One region of the Paenibacillus sp. J22P218 genome, then DNA from elsewhere that is predicted to be linked to it. Evidence: riboswitches for the same ligand, from Rfam matches in the RefSeq annotation. Region 1 holds a riboswitch; the other holds the start of a gene.

Region 1 (5,313 bases):
GAACCATGCCGCGCGCTTTCTCAAGAACAGCTTGATCCTCCGTATTTTTCAATACAAGGGCAATCACTTCTGCAATAACTTTCATTGCGTCTTCATTCATTCCGCGAGCTGTAGCCGCTGGCGTACCTACACGGATACCGCTAGTTACGAACGGGCTCGTTGGATCGAAAGGAATAGCATTTTTGTTAACCGTGATGCCAACTTCATCCAATACATGCTCAGCCACTTTACCTGTAACGCCAAGATTACGCGTGTCGATCAACATCAAGTGGTTATCCGTTCCTCCGGATACGATGTTGATTCCGCGGGACAACAATTCTTCGGAAAGAACTTTAGCGTTCTTCACGACGTTTTGTGCATATTGCTTAAAGGAAGGCTGAAGCGCTTCGCCGAAAGCGACTGCTTTTGCCGCGATAATATGCATAAGCGGTCCGCCTTGGGAACCTGGGAATACCGCTTTATCGATAGCAGCAGCCCACTCTTTGCGACAAAGAATCATACCGCCGCGTGGTCCGCGAAGCGTCTTGTGCGTCGTTGTCGTTACGAAGTGCGCATGCGGCACCGGGCTCGGGTGAAGACCTGCAGCTACAAGGCCTGCGATGTGTGCCATATCAACCATGAACAATGCGCCTACGTCGCTTGCGATTTTGCCCAATTTTTCGAAATCGATAATACGAGGGTATGCGCTCGCGCCCGCTACGATCAAACGTGGACGGTGCTTGAAAGCAAGCTTGCGAACTTCTTCATAATCAATCGTGAAGGAGTCTTCTTGTACGCCGTAAGCTACGAAGTTGTAGAGCAAGCCGGATGCGTTAACCGGGCTGCCGTGCGTCAAGTGGCCGCCATGCGCCAGGTTCATGCCAAGAACCGTATCGCCAGGCTTAAGAGCAGCAAGGTATACAGCCATATTCGCTTGTGCGCCGGAGTGCGGCTGAACGTTCGCGTGCTCGGCACCGAACAATTCTTTCGCACGGTTGCGGGCAAGATCCTCGACGATATCGACATGCTCACAGCCGCCGTAGTAACGCTTGCTTGGGTAACCTTCCGCGTATTTGTTCGTCAATACCGAACCCATTGCCTCAAGAACAGCTTCGCTTACGATGTTCTCGGAAGCGATTAGTTCGATGTTGTCGCGTTGGCGAGTCAGCTCAAGGCCCATTGCTTTTAATACTTCCGGATCTTGCTTACGTAGATTTTCCATGTCATTAGTTCCTCCTTAGGTTTAAAAAAAGATTATATAGGTTTGAATCTTGTATCCTTATTGAATTAGTCGCATGTGCCGCTTGTCTGTTCCGGCTTCGGCACAGCTTCATCAAGCTCATACACAGCGCGAGTGCCGCCGATCAGCTTCGGTCTCGTGAACGCCATCGTAACATGGGCGCTGCCGATGCTCTTAATCGAAGGTCGAACCGGTACGGCAACGCGCTTCAAGTGCATCCCAATCAGCGTATCGCCGATATCGATGCCCGCATGTGCCGCCACGGTCTCTACGAGACACGCTCCCGGGAGCGTCCGATAAGCGAATGCGGCCATTGAACCGCCCGCCTTCGGAATCGGAACTGCCGATACAAGCTCCAGACCGAGCCGCTCAGCAACCGGCTGTTCGATGACAAGCGCGCGATTCAGATGCTCGCAGCATTGATAAACGGGATGAAATCCGATTTCCTTGCGAACAGCCTCGACACCGGCGAATATTCGCTCGGCAGCAACCAGCGTGCCTGCCGTCCCGATGCGCTGTCCAAGCACCTCGCTTGTACTAACACCTATAACGAGCAGCTGTCCAGCCGACAATCCGCCAGCCGAAGCAAGCTCCCTTATGATCGTTTCTACATTCGAAGCAATCGATTCCAGCGGATCGCGATCATTCATATATGCTTCCGTCATATCGATTACACGGATTTCGACGCAAATTGTTGTTCGATTTGAGCTAATTTATTCAATCGGCCCTGGTGGCGTTCGCCTTGCGAGAACGGCGTTTCCAACCAGATGCGAATGATTTCCTGAGCAACGCCCGGTCCGATGATTCTCTCTCCCATGGCAAGCACGTTCGTATCGTTATGCTCGCGAGTCGCCTTAGCTGAGAACAGATCATGTACAAGCGCACAGCGAATGCCCTTCACTTTATTAGCGGCAATCGACATCCCAATGCCCGTCCCGCAGATCAGAATGCCGCGATCGGCTTCTCCGTTCGCAACGAGATCACATACAGGAAGCGCGTAGTCCGGATAATCAACCGATTGACTGCAGTCGCAGCCTACATCGACAATTTCATGACCCAACGATTCAATGAAGGGCACGACAACATCCTTTAGCACATAGCCGGCATGATCGGCTCCAATTGCAATTTTCATAGGTTTTTTTGACCTCCCTCGAACTCAATTACAGTCTTATTATACCTGCATTTGTCAAGCGTAAACGGCTGATCAGGACTATAGGCTGATACACTGTTAACGACAATTCTTATGAAGACAAAAAAAGAGCATGACATGCTTGATAGCATGTTGCTCTTTGCCCAGGCGACCGGCCGTATGATCCGATGCTCCACCGTGGTTAGCCCACTTCCGTCGCCAGTTACATCGGAAACCTAATTTGTCTTTTCATCATAGCCGATAAACGACAAAAAATCAATTGCAAACACCTAAGGCGAATCGAATTATCGCTTGGAAATCTTATCAAGCAGACGGACAAGCGCCGTCTCGATTTCCTGCGCGCAGCTAGCATATAAAGCAAAGGAGCCGCCGAACGGATCGGCGATGTCGAAGTCGGGAATGCGCCGTTCCAGCTCAAGCAGACGCGTTCGTTCCAAGGACGTGAGCTGCTGGCCAAGAGCCTGCTTCATATGCATGTCCGTATAAAGTCCTTCAAGCTCCTCGATATCGGCAAGGACACGCTCGTCTATGTTCGTGTACTCCTTAAGCGTGTAAGTCTTGTCAACCGCTTCCGGAAACCATTGAAGCAGTCCTCTCTTATGTCCGGAGGTCATCGTCAATATAAGATCTGCCCATTCAACCGCTTCCGAAGTCATCGCTCTGGAAGATCCTTTATGATCGATCTCGCGTTCGCGAAGCGTCTCCAGCGCATGTTTGGAAACGGGAAGTCCGTCAACCGTCGATACGCCTGCGGAACGAACGGCAACCGTAATCCCTCTCATTTGCGCCATTCGTTTCAGCATCGCTTCCGCCATCGGGGAGCGACATGTATTGCCTGTACATACGAATAAAATACGTTTCATGCCTGCTGCCTCCTTATCATGTCGCGTCAAGGTGAAACGACTATCGCCGATTTTGGCGGCAAAAGCTAATTTTAAAAGATTTTATAAAAACTAATATTCCATTCGTTTCATACAAAACGCAAAGTGCAGCCGCATTGTGCAATTCGCACAAACTTACAGCACATTCACTTAACTAAATAGTACCGAAAAAGACCGTTTACGTCCAGCCTCGTTAGCATGGAGAGGCATGTCCTGTCAGAAGATGAACAAAATACCGAAGACGAATAAAATAGCACCGCCGAGCGCTTCTCCATACTCGCCTAGATCTGCGCTTACTTTCCGTCCAAGCATCAGCCCCATTATCGACATTAAGCCGCCGAAAAGGCCGAACAGCAATACCGTCAGCCATATATCCGCCGCAAACATGCCAAGCGTAATGCCCACGGAAAACGAATCGATGCTCACGCTAAGCGCGAATACGAGCAAGCCCCAAGTGGTGCGGTGATCGAATGACGTTACGGCATCGCCCCGCAATGAGCTGTATATCATATGTCCGCCAAGCAGCAGTAACAGAATACCTGCCGCGGTCGTAGCCACACTGCCAAGGAGCCCGCTTACGAACTGCCCCATCACGATGCCGCCAAGCGGCATGATGATATGAAACAAGGCAATGACCGAGCTAAGCTTCAAAATATCTTTGATCCGTATGCCTCTCAAACCGATACCGAGCCCTAACGAAAAAGCATCAAATCCTAACGCTACAGCCATGATAAGCAGCGTCACAAATTGTCCTGCATGCAAATCAGCCTCGACCACAGCCTATCTCCTCCATGTCCGTCACATTCTATACCAAACATATGCGAACAAGTGGACAAACAGACTACAATCATTGCAATCGAATAATTCGATTTCCTGCGGCTTTCGCCATACGGTTCATAAGCGCTTCACCGATTCCGTGCTCAGGGGCGCATTCGGCCCAGATGCGCTGTACCTTCGCAGCATCGAATTCACGCAGCGCGGCGTACAAGCGATGAGCAGCTTCTTCAAGCAACTTCTCGCTTCCGCAAGACAGCACAAGATCGCCTTCATAGAAGGCGATTCGTTCTTCAAAAGCCAATACACCGGCAGTCTCCCCGCGTTTCTTGGCCTTATCGACCTCGGCGCGGATGTAGGCAGCCACCTGAACGGGCTCGCCTTGCACGAGTGTTAGCTCACCCTGCGGGGCGTAATGCGTATATTTCATGCCAGGCGACCTTGGCGCGGCTTCCGACTCTGCAGCGTCGGCGCCTTCGATGACCGCATGGGGGAATGCGGCTCTCAGCGCTTCCTGCGTAATGCCGCCGGGGCGCAAAATACGAATCGTTCTATCGTCAGCGAGCTCTATGACGGTCGATTCGAGACCGACACCCGTCGCTCCGCCATCGACGATGCCGTCGATCCTGCCTTCAAGGTCCTCCAGCACATGCGCCGCAAGCGTCGGGCTTGGTCGGCCTGATCGGTTCGCGCTTGGCGCGGCGACCGGGCAAGCGGCTCGCTCGATGAGAGCAAGCGCCGCTGGGTGGTCCGGCATGCGAATGCCCACAGTGGCAAGACCGGCCGTAACAAGCGGCGACAGCTTGCCTTCGCGAACAGGCAGCACGATCGTAAGCGGTCCTGGCCAGAAGCGCTTCATTAGCTGTGCGGCAAGCGGCGGATATGGCTGTACTAACTCATCCGCTTGGCCAATGCTAGCGATATGCACGATCAGCGGATTATCGGACGGCCGTCCCTTGGCGGTAAATATCCCTTGAACCGCAGCTGTATTTCGAGCATCGGCTCCTAAGCCATAGACCGTTTCGGTCGGGAAGGCGACTAAGCCTCCACCCTGCAGCACGGCGGCTGCTTCTTTAAGACTCAAGGCAGATGCAGGCTCTTCGGCCTGGACTTGCCATATCGTTGTTTTGTTCATCGTATCGTTCAATCCTTGCTTATCCATGAATGTGTTGCCTATAAAAGCATTATAGCACAGCCACTTGCAAGCAAGACGTTTCGTTAGACGAAGAGAGCTTTGATCCAGTTAAACAGTTTTTCAAGCATCTCCCACAGGAAAAACTTCGCTTCAG
Region 2 (5,313 bases), on a different contig from region 1:
TATCTTGAAGGAGTAAGCGTGGGCCGTTATCAAAATGTACGGCGTTGCTTACATCAATGATCGTCTTGTTTCTTAGATAGGCCGGATCGATGGTTTCGAGAACATCTTTTATACAGGACCAAGGGAGTGCTATAATAATGATCTCGCCAAACCGTGCGGCTTCATCAAATGAAGCAATGCCCACAGAATCGCCTGCCTCTTGCTTCCAAGAAATATGCTTCGAGTGATGAGGTTCTCGGTTGCTGATTAAAACACGATGACCTGATTTAACAAATCCCTCCCCTAATATTTTACCTACATTTCCTGCACCAACAATTCCAATGTTCATATTCATTCCCTCCTCACTACGAGTGATTATATGAACTTTATCAATAATGAACAATAAGGCACTTTAATGTATCCAACCGCACGATTGAATATATGGGTTATAATATTGGTAAAAGTGTGGTGTGCGAATGCCTGTCGAATTAAATGAGTGTCCGGTAGAAGTTGTATTTACGATGTTAAGTGGGAGATGGAAAATTCCGATCTATCGATACTTATTTAAAAATAACAAACCTGTGCGTTATAGCGAAATACTGAGGCATTTACCATCTATATCGAAAAAAATACTAACGGAACAGCTTCGCGAACTTGAGCGTGATGGAATCATTGAAAGAAAATCATATCCTGAACCTCGACCACGAGTAGAATATATGTTGACTTCGCTAGGAAGATCTATGATTGTATTTCTTGATAAAATGAGCGAGTGGGGCGAGGAGCACATCTTAACGAATAAACCGGAGTTCAGTAGTTAAGATTGTAATAAGCGTTCTTACTAGTAATACTTGAAATAATAACTTAGAAAGACATCCTGCACGAGTAACGATAGCACTAAAAATACATCTGGGGCATTTCTTGGGCTACGAGGGAAGATTTTATTTAAATGAGTTTAAACTAACCGAGAACTTTAGTACAACGTACCATGGAGTAGATGCGACAGCAGCTGCTCCATTTTTCATTAAAATAAAGCTAGTTATTTTTGTACTGAGAATCTAATTTGTAATGATACTATACACAAAATTGGTAATTATTTATCATTTTATTACGACATGAGGAGAGAAACATATGTCAAAGCCTTATTTAATCGTTGTCACCGGTAGGCCAGGTTCAGGGAAAACAACAATTTCTAAGGAGCTTAGTAATGAGATTTTTATGCCAGTAATCAGCCGGGATCAGATTAAGGAAGGGTATGTACATACCTTCGGCAAAAGACATAACGAGCTTCCGGAGGAAGCCAATAAAACGGCCACGGGAATATTCTTTGATACGCTCATGGGGCTGATAACCAACAACGTGTCAGTGATTGCTGAAGCAGCGTTCCAGCATAGGATATGGTCGACCATGCTTGAACAGTTCATGGGAAAGGCGAGGGTCTATCTGTTGATTTGCAAGGTTGACGAAAAGATCGCGCTTGACAGGTTTGTCCGCAGGGGGCTGGACAACCCACTGCGAGAGTACTTCCATGGCGATAAGGGAGTCGACATGGCCAGAAAAGGAATTGAACCTAGCGTGAGCCCTTACGAGGAACCCCGGATCGACGTCCCCATATTCAATATTAACACTTTAGGAGAATACACCCCCTCCATTAAGGAACTAAGCAGGAAAATTTTTGGTGAATAGGATATTACAACATTACCTCAACTAGGACATGAACGGCAGCAGGTCCCTAAGATCGGCTGCTTTTTTTCATTGAAGTAACGGGCAGGATAACGCAATAATTCTCCTTGCTTTAATTTCAATATTCAGACTATAATTAAGTAAATTTCTGGTATGTGTAACTGGCGTAAACGTGGATAACCACGAGGGAGCACATATTCATACCGCCGTACGCCTGGGCAGAGGTAAAGGGGATATCCCTCTTTGCCTCTTTTCATTTAAGGAGGCATATGGGATGAATACATCATATCAATTCGACCATTTCGAGCAAGAAAAAAGAGTATCAGAAATCCAGAGATTAACAGAAAACGTGGATAGTCACTCAGAAACACTTATCCGTTTATTGTTTGAAAACGGTCTATACGGAGCCAAAAATGTTTTAGATGTAGGGTGCGGTACTGGAGCCATGATTGAGTTATTCTCAAAGTATTTACCCGACGCCTCTTTTATCGGCATCGATAACAGCGAAACAATTCTAGAAGCAGCACAAAAAAAGCCATTAGGTATTCAGGGAATTCAATTCGTCCACGGAAACGCTAACATTCTACCGTTTAATGACAACACATTTGATTTTGTTTATACACGGCTTGTTTTAATGCACAATACACACCCACACGAAATTGTAAGAGAAATGGTTAGGGTATGCAAGCCTGGCGGTGTGGTTTGTGCTGTTGAGATTGATGATGGTACCCAAGTGTTTCATCCGTTCGGGCGAGAGTTGTCCACATTAGTCAATGCGCATATCGAATACGCGCGTATACAGGGCACTGACCGTACAATAGGCAGAAAGCTATATTCGTATTTTGTAACCGAAAACCTGCAGGACGTAAAAGTAATCATCCAGACCAGTGACTTTCTATTGAAAAATGATGAGACTGTGGAAATGCCAATTCTACTTCGCTTTGCTTTAGGAAATGATGAAGCGAGGCGTTTGGTCACCGCTGGATTGATGTCAGAGGATGAACGAGTGGAGATTGTAAACAACATCATTCCAGCGTATTGTCAATATCGACACCGTTTTGATTCCTGTTCATTTATGTATTCATTTGGGAAGAAGTATTTAACTAACGGGGAACTGTAGCTTAGTTGTGAAAAATCAACCAGGCGATCAAAAGCCAGAATGGCACAACCAAAAGCGCTCCATTAATCATGCCGGTCGTAAATTTTCCTCTGCGCTTCGTCGATCTGTTCTCTATGGCTGCCGTTGCGGCGAAATTCGAAGAACGAGTCCTAATGCCTGCTTGAAGCAAAGTAGCGTTGATCGGCTTGCGGTGAATTATTCTCATAAAGCAACCCTTCTTTCCTGATATTTCATGACTATAGTCGCGCTAATGAATCATTATTCTTTATATCGGTCGCAAATGAATAGGAATGAAGTCCTCATTAAACAAATGTTACAAAAAATAATTGCGTGTTAATGGGTGTCTAGAGACTTATAGCTGACGCGTGTCAAAAGACACAATTCCCAGGAAGCCACGATTTATTAAGCTAACGGGAGACGATAGTGGAACATCGAAAGGGCTGCCAATGTGGTAGCCCTTCGTTTCGCTCACAGGATAGTTCCAATTTTATAGTTGGGTAGCTTACTGTGTTAGAATAAATAAAAATGAACTTGGATGATGGCTCAGCGGGGGAACGAAAATGAACAAAACCGACCGGCAACTCGCCATATTGCTGGAACTGCAACGAAGCAAGATATTGAGAGCAGAAGATATGGCTGCTTTATTTGAGACGAGCGTGCGGACAATCTATAGAGATATTCAAGCCCTTAGCGAAATGGGGATTCCAATATTGGGAGCCCCCGGACAGGGTTATTCCCTGATGGAGGGGTATTTTCTTCCACCAGTCGGGTTTTCGGCTGAAGAGGCGGTAACCCTGCTCATGGGTACAGATTTTATTGAGCAGCGGTTGGATGGTGATTATGGAAATATAGCTAAGGCGGCTCGACACAAAATTGAAGCTATTTTACCCGAAGCAGTGCGCGATGAGTCGATGCGCGTTCGGGAAACCATGAAGCTTCTTCAAGCTAGCGAAGCGGTAACCGGCTTGAGGGAAAAAGACTATCTCGGACAAGCACGGCGCGCGATTTTGGAACGGCGAAAACTAAGGATTTCATACCAGAAAAATATGCCGGAGACGGACGGCAATCGAAAGAGTATGCGTGAGGTCTCTCCATACGGACTGTCGCTCGTTGAAGGTAATTGGATTTTGATCGGGCACTGCGACCTGCGGCAGGATATCCGCCATTTCCGTTTGTCGAGAATGACTGAGCTAGTCGTTCTGGATAAACACTTTGCAATGCCGATTGGCTTTAACTTAAGCCATTACCGTCCGCCGGACGACCGCAACGAACGCGTACTGGTTCGAGCCAATCCAGAAAAGGCCGATAAAATTGCCGAAACCGCTAACTTTTATACGGAAGCGGTCGAAGAGCGGGCTGACGGAGTTTGGTTCCATTTTCGCGTTCGAACGCCGGAGGAACTGTTGCACCTTATCCTCAGCTGGGGAGGAGACGTCGAGGTTCTGGAACCAGAGTCTTTACGCCGACGGATTCGGGAAGAGGCAGAAAAAATTTTTAAACGCTACTGACATGCTGTTGTCAGTAGCGTTTTTTTATACTGGGGTTATACCCAAGATGAATGAGGAGTGTTGTTAAATGAGAAGTACAGCGGAAGCATTGCAGGCGTTTGAGGTGACGGTTGGAGGATATTTAGTTGAACTGGAAAACCTCAATATGGAGCAATTACTTGCAAAACCTAACGAGGAGGAATGGTCGATTGGGCAAATGTATATGCATTTGATTCAGTCGGCTCAATTCATGCATCTGCATAATGTTGACCAATGTTTAAACGGAAGCGCGGCTGTCCTGGGGAACACGGGGGAAAAAACAGAGAATGGGAGAGCCGCGTTCGAGCTTGGAAGCTTTCCGCCCATTCGGATTCGAGTCCCGGCTTCGCCGCAGTACACACCGCAGCAACCGGATAGTAAGGAGCAGCTGATGGAAGGCCTTCGTGGCGTAGTGGAACGGATGAAACGTACTGAAATCGCTTTGAGTCAGGCGCCAGAAGGGAATAGAATCCTTCATCCAGGTTTCGGCGCGTTAAACGCTACAGAGTGGTTTTTGCTGGTTGAAATGCATTACAGGCATCATCTATTGCAGTTGGAGCGGTTGCAAGATTTTATAGAAAATTTGGATTTATAAATCGTAAGATACACGGTCGCAAGGTCGGACGAAAAATGATTACAAGAAGAGCATTCAACGATCATGAGGGTTCTTTCCATCCGCCCATTGCTGCGCAAACGTGGTCATTCAACCGAACTGAATAGTGCATATGGGTAAGGGCAATACTGGTAATCGAACCATAAAAGCACATGCGGGCCGGGTGATACGATCATGGAGAGCAACAGCGGAAACAGCGATACCAATGCACAGCAAAGCTCGCCTCAAGCTTCCGGCATCCCGAGCGACAGTACGATGGGAAGCACGAATCTTAAGCAGCCCGCCATTCCCATCTCGCTCTCTCTCCAAGATAATCTGCGTTTTCTGGAGGATGTGTTTCGGGACAGCTCGGACATTAATTTCAAGCACTGGAGTTATGGTCCGGGTTTGGGGGA

Evidence for each region. A riboswitch is a leader RNA that binds a small molecule or an ion and turns the genes downstream of it on or off. The one in region 1 is predicted to bind ZMP and ZTP.
Region 2: linked by a shared signal. The riboswitch ahead of AC0YN0_RS08450 (methyltransferase domain-containing protein) and the one ahead of rpiB (ribose 5-phosphate isomerase B) in region 1 are both predicted to bind ZMP and ZTP.

Annotation. Positions count from the first base shown of each region.
Region 1 is NZ_JBWDNL010000004.1:182,308-187,620, forward strand. Features, by position in the region: gene AC0YN0_RS18935 (serine hydroxymethyltransferase) at 1-1,201, opposite strand, end outside; gene AC0YN0_RS18940 (TIGR01440 family protein) at 1,267-1,869, opposite strand; gene rpiB (ribose 5-phosphate isomerase B) at 1,890-2,351, opposite strand; ZMP/ZTP riboswitch at 2,504-2,585, opposite strand; gene AC0YN0_RS18950 (low molecular weight protein arginine phosphatase) at 2,654-3,232, opposite strand; gene AC0YN0_RS18955 (manganese efflux pump MntP) at 3,467-3,979, opposite strand; gene AC0YN0_RS18960 (L-threonylcarbamoyladenylate synthase) at 4,098-5,186, opposite strand; gene spoIIR (stage II sporulation protein R) at 5,243-5,313, opposite strand, start outside.
Region 2 is NZ_JBWDNL010000001.1:1,968,795-1,974,107, forward strand. Features, by position in the region: gene AC0YN0_RS08435 (NADPH-dependent F420 reductase) at 1-328, opposite strand, end outside; gene AC0YN0_RS08440 (winged helix-turn-helix transcriptional regulator) at 501-797, shown strand; gene AC0YN0_RS08445 (AAA family ATPase) at 1,108-1,662, shown strand; ZMP/ZTP riboswitch at 1,807-1,886, shown strand; gene AC0YN0_RS08450 (methyltransferase domain-containing protein) at 1,856-2,779, shown strand; gene AC0YN0_RS08455 (hypothetical protein) at 2,781-2,984, opposite strand; gene AC0YN0_RS08460 (helix-turn-helix transcriptional regulator) at 3,340-4,287, shown strand; gene AC0YN0_RS08465 (DinB family protein) at 4,355-4,900, shown strand; gene AC0YN0_RS08470 (spore germination protein) at 5,093-5,313, shown strand, end outside.